Regions from separate parts of the Streptomyces sp. NPDC048514 genome, predicted to be linked through region 2. Evidence: riboswitches for the same ligand, from Rfam matches in the RefSeq annotation. Region 2 holds a riboswitch; the other holds the start of a gene.

Region 1 (7,259 bases), on a different contig from region 2:
ACCGTGCTCGCGGCCCGCGGGGCGCGCACGGTGGCGGTGGAGTCGTACGGGCTCGACGCGCACTGGCGGCTGCTGCGGCGCGCGGGCCTCGTCACCCGCGCGCTGCCCTACGACGAACTCGGCACCGACCCGAGTCCGTTGACCACCGAAGGGGCCGTCCTGCTGACTCCGGCCCATCAGTTCCCGCTGGGTACGGCCCTGCACCCCGACCGGCGGGCGGCCGTCGTGGACTGGGCCCGGCGCACCGGCGGGCTGGTCCTGGAGGACGACTACGACGGCGAGTTCCGCTACGACCGGCAGCCCGTCGGCGCGCTCCAGGGCCTCGACCCCGACCGCGTGGTCCACCTCGGCACCGCCAGCAAGTCCCTCGCGCCCGGGCTGCGGCTGGGCTGGATGGTGCTGCCACCGGCCCTGGCGCAGGACGCGCTGTCGGCCAAGGGCGACATGGACACCGTCGGCGTGCTCGACCAGCTCACGCTCGCCGAGTTCATCGCCTCCGGCGCCTACGACCGGCACGTCCGCTCCTCCCGGCTGCGCTACCGGCGCCGCCGGGACGCCCTCACCGAGGCTGTGGCCGACCGCGCGCCCGAGGTGCGGGTGACGGGGATCGCGGCCGGGCTGCACGCGGTGCTGCGCCTGCCGCCGGGCACGGAACAGTCGGTGGTGCAGGCCGCGGCCTGGCAGGGACTGGCCCTGCACGGGCTGGCGTTCCACCGGCATCCGGAGGCGGTCGCGGAGGCGGTGGACGCACTGGTCGTGGGATACGCGACACCCCCGGACAGCGCCTGGACGGGCACGCTGGAGGCACTGTGCCGGGTGCTTCCCTAGTGCATGGAGGCAGTCCTCGACCGGCTCGCCCGGCCCTGGCCCGGCGACCCCGGCCAGGCGGCCTTCTACCGGCAGATCGCCCAGGCCGACCAGCTCTACACCGACGAGGTGCAGGACCGGTACGGCGAGATCAGCATCGGTCACAGCACTGGAGCCGCCCTCACCGGAGCCGGGAGGGGCTACCCCTTCCCCGCCGGAGCCGGGAGGGCCGCCCCCTCCTCCGCCGGCGCCTCGCCGAATCGCGCCAGCAGGAGCGCACCCGCCACCGCCACCGCGAAGCCCAGGACGGCGAGCCAGCCCAGCCCCTCCCGCGTGCGGTCGCCGAGCCAGACCACGCCGACCGCCGCCGGGCCGATCGTCTCGCCGATGACTATCCCGGCCGTCGCCGTGGTCACGGAGCCGCGCTGAAGGGCCGAGGTGAGCAGCAGGAACGCCGCTCCGCCGCCCAGCAGCAGCGCGTACGTCGCCGGGTTGGCCAGCAGCTCGGCCGGCCGCAGCGAGTCGATGAGCCGCACCGCGACCTCCACCACCCCGAACCCGAACCCGGCCCCGAGTCCCATCAGCAACGCCCGGGTCCGGCCGGACAGCCGCCCGCCGATCCCGCCGAGCAGCAGCACGCCCACCGCCACCGCCACCAGCGCGTATCCCAGCCAGTCCGGCCCCGTGCGCGCACCCTCCGCGCCCGAGGCCAGCCCGAGCATCCCGAGGCCCGCGCACACGACCGCCACCGCGGCCCACTCCAGCCCGCTCAGCCGTACACGGAGCAGCCGCGCCGCCACCACGGCCGTCACCGCGAGGCTGGCCGCCAGCGCCGCGCCCACCGCGTAGATCGGCACCGACCGCAGCGCCACGATCTGCAGCAGGAAGCCCACCCCGTCGAGCGCCAGCCCGGCGACGTACCGCCACTGCCGCAGCGCCCGCAGCAACAGCGCCGCATCCCCGCCACCCCCGTCCGTGCCCGCCGCCCGCGCGGCCACCGCCTGCAACACCGTCGCGGTGCCGAAGCAGACCGCCGCGCCGAGGGCGCACACCATTCCGAACAACACAGAGGGACTCTAGGCGACCGGGAAAGCACCGGGGTGCCTGTACGGCCGTCCCCGCCGGTCTCTACGCTGACGTGTCAGTGACAGAACAGCTCGGTCCGAGCACGGGGGAGACACGAGAGCATGACCACCACACACCCGCAGACCCGCAGGCGGCTGCGCTCCGGCACGGTCGTCCTCGGCGGCATGGGCCTGCTGGCCGCCGCCCTGACCGCCTGCTCGTCCGACCCGGACAAGCGCTGCGTGGACCGCGACAGCTACACCTACGGCAAGGGCTACAAGGTCGTCTCCGACAAGAACTGCAAGTCCACCAAGTCCTCTTCGCACACCGGCTGGTACTACGGCGGCAAGAAGAAGGGCTCCTGGGTGGGAAGCGGTTCCTTCACCAAGCCGAGCAAGGGCTCCGGCGGTTCCTCGGGCGGCGGCGGAGTCCACCGCGGCGGCTTCGGCGGCGGGAAGGGCGGCTCCGGCGGCTGACCGGGGAACACCACATGGAACGCCGTACGATCACCCCCCGCCCCGGCTGGCAGCAGACCGTCGAGGAGCAGGGGCTCGTCTATCCGCTCACCCGGCAGCCCGACGGCTCCCTGCGCCCCTACTGGGACGAGAGCGCCTACTACGTCTTCCCCCTCGGTGAGGTCGAGGCGCTGGAGGAGACCGTCGGGGAACTGCACCGCATGTGCCTCGCGGCCGCCGAGCACATCGTGGCCGAGGACCGCCTCGCCGACCTCGGCATCACCGACCCGCGGGTGGCCGCCGCGGTCACCGAGGCCTGGCACCGCCGCGCCGAACTCCCGTCCGTCTACGGCCGCTTCGACCTCCGCTACGACGGCACCGGACCGGCCAAACTGCTGGAGTACAACGCCGACACCCCGACCTCGCTGGTCGAGGCGGCCTCGCCGCAGTGGTTCTGGATGGAGGACCGCTTCCCCGGCGCCGACCAGTGGAACTCCCTGCACGAGCGCCTCGTCGACGCCTGGCGCGCGCAGGCCGCCCTGCTGCCCCCGGGCAGCCCGCTGCACTTCGCGCACTCCTCGGCCGACGAACTCGGCGAGGACCTGATGACGGTCGCCTACCTGAAGGAGACCGCCGAACAGGCCGGCCTCGACACGGACTGGCTGTCCATGGAGGAGATCGGCTGGGACACCCTCTCCGGCCGCTTCGTCGACAACCGGCTCAGGTTCATTCGGGCCCTGTTCAAGCTGTACCCCTGGGAGTGGCTCACCACCGACGCCTTCGCGGGGCACGTCCTGGACACCCTCGACAACGGCGGCGGCACCGGCAGCACCCTGTGGATCGAACCCGCCTGGAAGATGCTCCTCAGCAACAAGGCCCTGCTGGCGATCCTCTGGGAGCTGTACCCCGGCCATCCCAACCTGCTGCCCGCCCACCTCGACGGCCCCCGCGAGCTGGCGCGGTCGACCGGCTACGTCGCCAAACCCCTGCTCGGCCGCGAGGGCGAGGGCGTCACCGTGCACCCGCCCGGCGAGCCCGCGGTGCTCCGCGACGAGCCCTGCTGCTACCAGCAGCTCGCCCCGCTGCCCGCCTTCGACGGCAACCACGTCGTCCTCGGTGCCTGGGTCGTCGGCGAGGAGCCGGCGGGCCTCGGCATCCGCGAGTCCTCGGGCCTGATCACCGACGAGTACGCCCGCTTCCTGCCCCACGTGATCCTCTAGGCACCCCCGGCCCCGGCCCCGGACGTCCGGCACCGTCCGCAGCCGCTCCGGCCCCCGGTCCGGGCCGGCCCCGCCGACGACCCGTGGCGGCGCGAGCCGCACCGTGGACCCGCGGGCGATCCTCGCTCGCATGGTGGACGCGGGACCTGCCCGGAACGGCGCGCCCGGTAGGCTGACGAGCGGGCCGTGACTGGCGCGCTGGGATGGGACGGACCATCGGGAAGCGGCCCGAACGGGAAACAGTGCCGTGCGCCTGGGCCGAACGCGAACGCTGTCCGCACACCGTCCGGAGGTCCCCATGCCAGAGCAGCCGCTCTCCACCGAGTCCACCGCCTTCCGCGCCGCCCTCGACGTGATCCGCGCCGTCGAACCGCGCATCGCCGACGCCATCGGCCAGGAGGTCACCGACCAGCGCGAGATGCTCAAGCTGATCGCCTCCGAGAACTACGCCTCCCCGGCCACCCTCCTGGCGATGGGCAACTGGTTCAGCGACAAGTACGCCGAGGGCACCGTCGGCCGCCGCTTCTACGCCGGCTGCCGCAACGTCGACACCGTGGAGTCCCTGGCCGCCGAGCACGCCCGCGAGCTCTTCGGCGCCCGCCACGCCTACGTCCAGCCGCACTCCGGCATCGACGCCAACCTCGTCGCCTTCTGGGCCGTCCTGGCCGACCGCGTCGAGGCACCCTTCCTGCAGAAGACGGGCGTCCGCCAGGTCAACGACCTCAGCGAGGCCGACTGGGCCGAACTGCGCCAGGCCTTCGGCAACCAGCGCATGCTCGGCATGTCCCTGGACGCCGGCGGCCACCTCACCCACGGCTTCCGCCCGAACATCTCCGGCAAGATGTTCGACCAGCGCTCCTACGGCACCGACCCGGCCACCGGTCTCATCGACTACGAGGCCCTGCGCGCCCAGGCCCGCGAGTTCAAGCCGCTGATCATCGTCGCCGGTTACTCCGCCTACCCCCGGCTCGTGAACTTCCGGATCATGCGCGAGATCGCCGACGAGGTGGGGGCGACCCTGATGGTCGACATGGCCCACTTCGCGGGCCTCGTCGCCGGCAAGGTCCTCACCGGCGACTTCGACCCGGTGCCGCACGCCCAGATCGTCACCACCACCACCCACAAGTCGCTGCGCGGCCCCCGCGGCGGCATGGTCCTGTGCGACGACTCGCTGAAGGACCAGGTCGACCGCGGCTGCCCGATGGTCCTCGGCGGACCGCTCCCGCACGTCATGGCCGCCAAGGCGGTCGCCCTCGCGGAGGCCCGCCGTCCCGACTTCCAGGACTACGCCCGGCGCATCGTGGACAACTCCCGTGCGCTGGCCGAGGGGCTGGGGCGGCGCGGCGCCACCCTGGTGACCGGCGGCACGGACAACCATCTCAACCTGATCGACGTCGCCACCTCCTACGGCCTCACCGGCCGTCAGGCCGAGGCCGCCCTGCTGCAATCCGGCATCGTCACCAACCGCAACGCCATCCCCGCCGACCCCAACGGCGCCTGGTACACCTCCGGCATCCGCATCGGCACCCCCGCCCTGACCACCCGTGGCCTCGGCACCGCCGAGATGGACGAGGTCGCCGGCCTCATCGACCGCGTCCTGACCACCACCGAGCCGGGCACCACCGGCAAGGGCGCCCCGTCCAAGGCCCAGCACATCCTCGACCCCAAGGTCGCGGACGAGATCTCCCAGCGGGCGACCGACCTGGTGGCCGGCTTCCCGCTCTACCCGGAGATCGACCTCGGCTGACCTGCCCCGGGCAACACCGGCCGCCACCGGCCGGTCGGCCCCCGGCGAGGCTCCTCCCGCACGGCGGCCCGGCACTGCGCCGGGCCGCCGTGCGGCGTGTCGGAGGACCGCCGGGGCCGAGGACGCCCGGCCAGTTCCGGATCGGCCCCCGACACCTGAGAGAATGGTGGGCATGGCGACTGACCGACCCCGCGTGCTCTCCGGTATCCAGCCCACCGCCGGCTCGTTCCACCTCGGCAACTACCTCGGCGCCGTCCGCCAGTGGGTGGCCCTGCAGGAGACCCACGACGCGTTCTACATGGTCGTCGACCTGCACGCGATCACGGTCGCGCAGGACCCCCGGGAACTGCGTGCCAACACCCGGCTCGCCGCGGCCCAGCTGCTGGCCGCCGGCCTCGACCCGGACCGCTGCACGCTCTTCGTGCAGAGCCACGTCCCGGAGCACGCCCAGCTCGCCTGGGTCATGAACTGCCTCACCGGCTTCGGCGAGGCCTCCCGCATGACCCAGTTCAAGGACAAGTCCGCGAAGCAGGGCGCCGACCGCGCCTCCGTCGGGCTCTTCACGTACCCGATCCTGCAGGTCGCCGACATCCTGCTGTACCAGGCCAACGAGGTGCCGGTCGGCGAGGACCAGCGCCAGCACATCGAGCTGACCCGCGACCTCGCCGAGCGGTTCAACGGCCGGTTCGGCCAGACCTTCACCGTCCCGAGCCCGTACATCCTCAAGGAGACGGCGAAGATCTACGACCTGCAGGATCCGTCGATCAAGATGAGCAAGTCGGCGTCCACGCCGAAGGGCCTGATCAACCTGCTGGACGAGCCGAAGACGACGGCGAAGAAGGTCAGGAGCGCGGTCACGGACACCGACACGGTGATCCGCTTCGACAGCGAGAACAAGCCGGGTGTCAGCAACCTGCTCACGATCTACTCCACGCTCACCGGCGAGGGCATCGCCGGCCTGGAGGCGAAGTACGAGGGCAAGGGCTACGGCGCGCTCAAGACGGATCTCGCCGACGTCATGGTGGAGTTCGTGACGCCGTTCCGGGAGCGCACCCAGCAGTACCTGGACGACCCCGAGACCCTCGACTCGATCCTGGCCAAGGGTGTGGAGAAGGCTCGTGCGGTCGCCGCCGAGACGCTCGCGCAGGCGTACGACCGGGTGGGCTTCCTGCCCGCGAAGCACTGAGGCGTACGACCGCACGTGGGTCCCGAGTGCGGAGCGCTGCACATCACTTCGGTTGCGCCTGCCCCCAGGACGGTCATGGCCGTACAGTCGATACCCGGACGACTGAGAACACAACAGACGCGACGACAGGAGACGACGTGGGGACCGTAACGATCGGCGTGTCGATCGCGGTTCCGGAGCCTCACGGCAGCCTGCTCCAGGAGCGGCGCGCGGGCTTCGGCGACGCCGCGGCCCACGGCATCCCCACGCACGTCACGCTGCTCCCGCCGACCGAGGTCGACGAGGCCGCGCTGCCGGCCGTCGAGGCGCACCTCGCCGGGGTCGCCGCGGCCGGCCGGCCGTTCCCGATGCGGCTGTCCGGCACCGGCACCTTCCGCCCCCTGTCACCGGTGGTCTACGTCCGGGTCGTGCAGGGCGCCGAGGCGTGCGCCTGGCTGCAGCTGCGGGTGCGCGACGAGTCCGGGCCGGTGGAGCGCGAGCTGCAGTTCCCGTACCACCCGCACGTCACCGTCGCGCACGGTATCGACGACGCGGCGATGGACCGCGCCTTCGAGGAGCTGGCGGACTTCGAGGCCGAGTGGCCGTGCACCGGGTTCGCGCTCTACGAGCAGGGCGCCGACGGGGTGTGGCGCAAGCTGCGGGAGTACACCTTCGGGGGTTCCGTGGTGCCGCCGCAGGCCGGCCACGCCGGCGTCGAGCGCGGGACGATCGCCAGCCGCTAGACCGCACGGCACCCCGCGCCGCCCCCGCGGCACACCGTCCGCCCCGCCGCGACCGGC
Region 2 (7,259 bases):
CGGCGCTGCGTGCCGAGGCGGCAGAGCCCCGGCGCGAGCAGCGCGTAACCGGGCGACCCGGCGCCGGCGCGCCGCACCCCCGGTCCGCCGCCGGACAGGAGGCCCGGCCGGTCCGGGCCAAGGCCGCCCAGGAGATGCGGCACTACTTGGCGAACGCCTTCCGCATGCCCAGCTGGGCCGACACGTCGGACGCGAGCGAGGAGCCGAGCACCGACGCCGGCGCGGGCATGCCCACCGCCCCGCGTACGCCCGCCGACCTGCGTACGCCCGCCGCCCCGCGTACGCCCGCCGCCCCGCGTACGCCCGCCGACTCGCGTGCCCCGGTCGACCGGCACGCACCTACCGACCCCCGCCCATCACCCTCCGCCTCGCCGCCCTCGCCCACGGGGTCTCCGGCTCCGGCCTCCGGGCCCTCGGCTTCGCCGTCGGGTTCTTCGGCTTCGGTCTCCGGGTCTTCGGCTTCGCGGTCGGGTTCTTCGGCTTCGGTCTCCGGGCCCTCGGCTTCGCCGTCGGGTTCTTCGGCTTCGGTCTCCGGGTCTTCGGCTTCGCGGTCGGGTTCTCCGGCCCCGGCCCCGGCCCCTGAGCCTTCGGCTTCGCGGTCAGCGTCTCCAACTCCGGTTCCCGAGTCTCCGGCTGCGCGGTCGGTGTCTCCGACCCCCGTGTCCGAGGCGCCGTCTCCGGCCTCCGCGCGCCCCGACCCCGCGTCCTCCACCCCCGCGCGCCCCGACCCCGCGTCCTCCGACCCCGCGTCCTCCACCCCCGCGCGCCCGGCTTCCGTGCCCACGTCCATGGCCGCCCCCCACCGTGACTCCGAACTCCGGCGCACGTTCGCGGCGTTCGCGCCTCGTCGGGCCGGGGGTGGTGGGGTGTTCGCCGGGACCTGGTGGGGCAACGCATGGGTCGAGGCGTTGGAGGAGGGCGCGCTGGATCCGAAGCGGCTGGCGCGCGGACGCGGTTACGCGGAGCAGGGGCATGTCGACGCGATCACCGTCACCCCGGGACTGGTGCTGGCGTACGTTCGCGGGAGCCGGCCGCGCCCGTACCGCGTGCAGATGCGGGTGCGCACACTGGAGGACGAGGACTGGACGCGGTTCCTGGACGCGGCCGCCGACCGGCCGGGCCATATCGCCGCCCTGCTCGACAAGGAGTTGCCCCAGTCCCTCGCCGACTGCGGCGTCCCCCTGCTGCCCGGCCCCGGCGACCTCGCCCCCCGCTGCAGCTGCCCGGACTCCGGCCACCCCTGCAAGCACGCGGCCGCCCTCTGCTACCAGACGGCACGCCTGCTCGACGCCGACCCGTTCGTCCTGCTCCTGTTGCGCGGCCGGGGCGAGAAGGACCTGCTCGACGCGCTCTCCCGGCGCAGTGCCGCCCGAGCGGCCCGCGCCGCGCAGGAGCGGCAGCCGCAGTCCTTGCCCGGTGTACGCGCCACCGACGCCCTCGCTCCGCGGCAACTCCCGCCGCCGCCGGCGCCGTTGCCGGTGCCCGCGCACCCCGAGCAGCCGCCGGTGTATCCGGCGGCGCCCGGCGGCCCCGACCCCTTCGCGCTGGACCAGCTGGCGGCCGACGCCGCCACGCGAGCGCACGCGCTGCTCGGCACCGGGCGCGACCCGGTCGGCGAACTGACGCTCTGGCAGGACGCGGTGCGGCTCGCCGCGGCCCGCCCCGGTTCCGGCCTGACCGCTGCCACCCGCACGCTCTACTCCACGCTCGCGGCGGCCGTCGCGCGCACCCCGGCCGACCTCGCGCGTGCCGTCGCGGCCTGGCGGCAGGGCGGTCCGGAGGGGCTGGCCGTCCTGGAGGACCCATGGGATCCGCCCGCCGGGCGCTTCGACCGGGCCCGCCCGCTGCTGCTGGCCGCCGACCTCCCGGCGTTCCGCCCCTGGCGCAACCGTCTCACCCACCCGCGCGGTCACGTCCAGCTCCGCCTCGGCCGTGACGGCCTGTGGTACGGCTATGAGTCCGAGCCGGGACAGGACGACTGGTGGCCGCGCGGCACCCCCGACCTGGACCCGGTGGGCGCCCTCACCGGTCTCGGCGCTCCGGACGAGGTCTGAGCGTCACCCGTCACGGCCGGCCGACGCGTCAGCCGAGCCGGGAGTACGGAACGCCGGCTCGCAGCTTCCCGGCGCGGCCGACCTGCGGTCGGACCGGACGAGAGGGCTCGGGTGAGGAACGCGGGTCGCTGACGTGAGCGGCACTCCCGTCCGCACCGGAGCGAGTCCGGGGGGCGGGCCGATTCCCCCGGTGACCGCCACAGGCCCGTCGCCGCGCGCCGTGCTCAGTGGTGGAAGGGTCGCGGTCCGGTGTGGGCGGGCGCGATGCCGTGTTCGTGGCGGCTGGTTCGGCGTCCCTGTTCGTCGCCGCGCGCCGTGCTCAGTGGTGGAAGAGCCGCAGTCCGGTGTGGGCGAGCGCGATGCCGTGTTCGCGGCAGGCGGTCTCGACGTCGTCGGATCGGATGGAGCCGCCCGGCTCGGCGATGTAGGAGACGCCGTGCCGTTGCGCGTGGTCGACGTTGTCACGGAAGGGCAGCGCGCCGTCGGAGACGAAGGACACGCCGGTGAGGGTCCCCAGCCAGCGCGCACGCTCCTGCGGGCCGAGCGCGGTCGCCGGTGTGCCGAGCACCTCCGCCAGACGGTTCTCCTCGTCCGGGGTCAGATCGCCCTCGATGAACCGGACCTGCCAGTTGATGCGGTCCTGCCGTTTGACGCCGGGCCTGAAGTCCAGAGCGCGGACGACCGGGTGGCGTCGCAGCCACCAGGTGTCGGCCTTCGCCCCGGCCAGCCTGGTGCAGTCGACCCGGGACTGCTGGCCGGCACCGATGCCCAGGGTGACGCCGTCGCGCACGTAGCAGACGGAGTTGGACTGGGTGTAGCGCAGTACCGCGAGGCCGAGCAGCAGGTCGTCCGTCGCGGCGGCCGGCAGCTCGCCGTGCCGCAGGGTGAACAGGTCCCGGGTCAAAGGGACTTGGTCCCGGTCCTGGGACAACCGGAGCCCGAACACCTCGCGGCTCTCCCGCGGCGGTGGTGCGAACGTGCCGTCGGCCTCCAGGACCAGGAAGCGGCCGTTCTTCTTCTTGCCGAGTCTCTCGGCGGTGCCGGGGGCGTAGCCGGGCGCGATGACGCCGTCGCAGATCACCCGGGCCAGCACGTCGGCGAGTTCGTCGTCGACCGGGTGGGAGACGGCGGCGAAGTCCCCGTAGGAGGATTTGGGGTCGGCGTCACGGGCGCGCAGGTAGGCGCTGGCGAGTTCACCGACAGGGGCGTCCCCCAGGCCGTACAGCTCTCTGGTGGCCTCGTCGAGGGAGCCGGACACGGCAGCGCCCGCAGGCGACACGTGCTTGAAGGAGGCGGCGGCCGGCTTGCCGAGCGCGGTGCTCGCCTCACCGACGAGCTGCCAGGCGTTGAGCGCGTCCAGCATGTTGATGAAGGACGGTTCGCCGTTCAGCAGGCGGACGGGCCAGGCCCCGGGCCGTACCGGCGCCACCTCGGTGCGGCGCTGCTGCGGATTGATCCCATAGCGAAGCTCCACGTCATGACTCCCTCGTAAGGACATCGTTGACGGGAGCACCCAGGCGGGCGGCGCTCGCATCGGAGTGCTGGGGCCGCTCCCCGGTGGTTGTCCACCTGCGCCAGTTGCGACCGCCGGCAACTCTACAGCGGACACCGGGTAGTTGATCAAGGGGTTTGGCGGAGACTGTGATGTGTTCGACGTGGGCACGGGATCCCGCCGACCCCAAGAGACCTTCAAGTCCCCAGGTCCCCCAAGAGTCGACGCGCGTTGAAGATCGGCGCGACCGGCGTGCCCGGCGGGTCGGTGACAGCAGAAGGCACTTGACAATGACTCGAAATCCCGGGTTGGTTAGCGGTGGCCACGGCGCGGTTCGTACCCGGTGGCCCATGAGCTCGGTATGCGAACGACGGGGGAATGACGTGTTTGTGGTGAGTCCGAGATGATCCGGCAGAGCGGGATCCCGTCGGCGCAGAGACCGGCGAGCGCAGCCGCCTAAGCTCCTTCCGGCCCGGGGGAATGAACCGCCCGGGTAGCGACGTCATGCCATCTGGCTCCTTCCGCCGTCAATGTCGACGGCGGCTTCACCCTGCACTCCGCGCTGCGTGGATGCGGTGTTCCGGTACTCCATGCGGTGAGATTCCGGGCTGGTTCGGAAGACAGCAGGAGAGAAATGAGTACTTACGTTTTCCCTGGGCAGGGTTCGCAGCGCAAGGGCATGGGTCGTGCCCTGTTCGACGAGTTCCCGGATCTGACGGAACGTGCCGGCGAGATTCTCGGCTACTCGGTGAAGAAGCTGTGCACCGAGAATCCGAATCAACTGCTGAACGAGACGCAGTACACTCAGCCGGCCGTCTACGTCGTCAATGCCCTCACGTATCTGAAGCGCACGAAGGAAACGGGGCTTGTTCCGGAGTACGTCGCCGGGCACAGTCTCGGCGAGTACAACGCCCTGCACGCCGCCGGAGTCCTGGACTTCGAAACCGGGCTGCGATTGGTACGCAAACGCGGAGCGGCCATGGGCCGGATCGAGGGAGGTGGCATGGCGGCCGTCACCGGTCTGGATCGTGCAGAGGTCTCCAGGGTGCTCGACCAGCACGATCTGACCGATGTCGAGGTGGCGAACGACAATGCGCCGACCCAGGTGGTCGTGTCCGGCCTGAAAACCCGGATCACCGCGGCCCGAGAGGTTTTCGAGGCCCTGCCCGGGGGCGTCGCATTCACCGAACTGAAGACCAGCGGCGCCTTTCACAGCCGGCACATGGCTCCGGCGCAGGAGGAATTCGCCCAGTACCTGGCGGACGAGTCGCCACGATTCTCGGCGCCGTCGATCCCCGTGATCGCGAACGTGGACGCCAAGGAGTACGACCTCTCGCGGGTCGAGACGTGTCTGACCGAACAGATCACCCGGCCCGTCCGGTGGACGGAGACGGTCCGCTGTCTGCTCGCCGCCGGCCAGGAGGAGTTCGTCGAGGTGGGCACGGGCCGGGTGCTGACCTCGCTGATCGAGCGGATCCGTACGGCGGCCGAGAGTCACTGACCGGACCGGCGGCGGCCCCGGGGCCGAGCGGCTTGGACGAGAGAGGAAACCGATGAGGTCTGCTGGGATCGAAGCCATGAACGTCTTCGGCGGCACGGCGTATCTGGACGTCATGCAGCTCGTGGACCACCGCCGGCTGGACAGAGGGCGCTTCGAGAACCTGCTGATGAAGCAGAAGGCGGTGGCGCTGCCCTGCGAGGACCCCGTCACCTTCGCCGTCAATGCCGCCAAGCCGATCGTCGACGCGCTGACCGACGCGGAGCGGGCGCGTATCGAAATGGTCATCACCTGCACGGAGTCGGGCATCGACTTCGGCAAGTCGCTGAGCACCTATGTGCATCACCATCTCGGGCTGAGCCGCAACTGCCGCCTGTTCGAGATCAAGAACGCCTGCTACTCCGGGACGGCGGGCTTCCAGACGGCCGTCAACTTCGTGCTCGCGGCGGCCTCGCCCGGTGCGAAGGTACTGGTCGTCACCACCGACATCTCACGCTTCACCGTGGTGGACGGCGGAGACGCGCTCACCGAGGACTGGTCGTTCGCGGAGCCCAGCTCGGGCGCGGGCGCGGTCGCCATGCTCGTCGGTGACGCGCCGGCGATTTTCGAGGTGGATGCCGGGGCCAACGGCTATTACGGCCACGAGGTGATGGACACGTGCCGGCCCACGGCGGACAGCGAGGCCGGCGACGCGGACCTGTCCCTGCTCTCCTATCTCGACTGCTGCGAGCAGTCGTTCTTGGAGTACCGGCGCCGGGTGGCGGATGCCGACTACCGGGAAACCTTCCACCACCTGGCCTTCCACACGCCGTTCGGAGGAATGGTCAAGGGTGCCCATCGCACCATGATGCGGAAGATGACGAAGACTTCGCGAGCCGAGGTCGAGGCGGATTTCCAGGAACGGGTGGAGCCGGGCATCCGTTACTGCCAGCGCACCGGAAACATCATGGGCGGCACCGTGTTCCTCTCGCTGGCGAGCACGATCGACAACTGTTCCATCGATGCCCCGCGACGCGTCGGAGTCTTTTCCTACGGCTCCGGATGCTGTTCGGAGTTCTACAGCGGTGTCATCACGCCGGAGGGCCGGCAGCGGCTGCTCGGCATGGAGATCGCCAGGCATCTCGACGGGCGTCACGCGCTGACCATGGCGGAGTACGAGGAATTGCTGACCGGCGGCGGAGCGGTGGCTTTCGGCACCCGCGACTGGAAGCTCGACCCCGGCACACTGCCCGCCGGAATGGCGGACGGTCAGATGGCCGGCCAGCTGATTCTGCAGGAGATCAACGAGTTCCATCGAGAGTACGTCTGGGCCTGATCGGGCCGGCGGTGAACGAAGCAGGACGATGAGGGGATCAGAAGCCGTGCAGCAGGACGAGATTTTCGAAATGGTGAAGGCGCACATCTACGAGGTCCTGCCCGATCTGGAGGGTAAGGACATCAGCCGGGAGGACCGGCTGGCCGATCTCGGGGCGAATTCAGTGGACCGGGCCGAAGTGGCCATGCTCGCCATGGAATCCCTGTCTCTGCAGATGGCCCGGATCGAACTCGCGGGCGTGCGGAACATAGGTGATCTGGTCGATGTCCTGCATGCCAAATCGAATGCCTGACGGGCTCGCCATCACCGGCTGCGGTGTGGTCACGGCGGTCGGCACGGGAAAGAAGGATTTCGCGTCCGCGCTGTTCTCCGGCGCCGGGAACTTCGCCGCCATGAGCCGCCCCGGCAGGCGCGCGGATCAGGAGGTGCTCGGCGCCGAACTCCCGGAACTCGCCCTCCCGGAACGCTTCTCCAAGAAGCTGCTGCGCACCGTGTCCCTCTCGGGACGGGCCGCGCTCCTCGCCCTGGACGAGGCATGGGAGGACGCTCTGCTGGCGGGGGCCGACCCCGAGCGCGTGGGCCTGGTCGTAGGAGGCTCGAACGTCCAGCAGCGGGAGCTGGTGCTCAAGCAGGACGCGTACCGGGGCAGGACGGCCTACCTGCCGCCCTCGTACGCACTCTCCTTCATGGACAGCGACCTGTGCGGGCTGTGCAGCGAGCAGTTCGGCATCCGCGGTACGGCCTGCACCGTGGGCGGCGCCTCGGCCAGTGGGCAGATGGCGGTCATCCAGGCGGCGCAGGCCGTGCGTTCCGGCGCCGTGGACGTGTGCGTCGCGATCGGGGCGCTGGCCGACCTCTCGTACTGGGAGTGCCAGGCGCTGCGGTCGATCGGCGCCATGG

Evidence for each region. Region 2 has a riboswitch for ZMP and ZTP ahead of ACGFT2_RS21020 (phosphoribosylaminoimidazolecarboxamide formyltransferase). Riboswitches for the same ligand answer to the same signal wherever they lie in the genome.
Region 1: linked by a shared signal. The riboswitch ahead of ACGFT2_RS09205 (glycine hydroxymethyltransferase) and the one ahead of ACGFT2_RS21020 (phosphoribosylaminoimidazolecarboxamide formyltransferase) in region 2 are both predicted to bind ZMP and ZTP.

The regions. Positions count from the first base shown of each region.
Region 1 covers NZ_JBICWT010000004.1:77,533-84,791, reverse strand. The annotation lists gene ACGFT2_RS09230 (PLP-dependent aminotransferase family protein) at 1-828, shown strand, start outside; partial or broken gene ACGFT2_RS09225 (alpha/beta hydrolase) at 838-966, shown strand; gene ACGFT2_RS09220 (hypothetical protein) at 1,008-1,862, opposite strand; gene ACGFT2_RS09215 (hypothetical protein) at 1,995-2,348, shown strand; gene ACGFT2_RS09210 (glutathionylspermidine synthase family protein) at 2,363-3,547, shown strand; ZMP/ZTP riboswitch at 3,724-3,813, shown strand; gene ACGFT2_RS09205 (glycine hydroxymethyltransferase) at 3,846-5,294, shown strand; gene trpS (tryptophan--tRNA ligase) at 5,467-6,480, shown strand; gene ACGFT2_RS09195 (2'-5' RNA ligase family protein) at 6,618-7,202, shown strand.
Region 2 covers NZ_JBICWT010000009.1:159,338-166,596, reverse strand. The annotation lists gene ACGFT2_RS21025 (SWIM zinc finger family protein) at 135-2,054, shown strand; gene ACGFT2_RS21020 (phosphoribosylaminoimidazolecarboxamide formyltransferase) at 2,374-3,552, opposite strand; ZMP/ZTP riboswitch at 3,559-3,646, opposite strand; gene fabD (ACP S-malonyltransferase) at 4,181-5,047, shown strand; gene ACGFT2_RS21010 (hydroxymethylglutaryl-CoA synthase family protein) at 5,100-6,359, shown strand; gene ACGFT2_RS21005 (acyl carrier protein) at 6,406-6,651, shown strand; gene ACGFT2_RS21000 (beta-ketoacyl synthase N-terminal-like domain-containing protein) at 6,644-7,259, shown strand, end outside.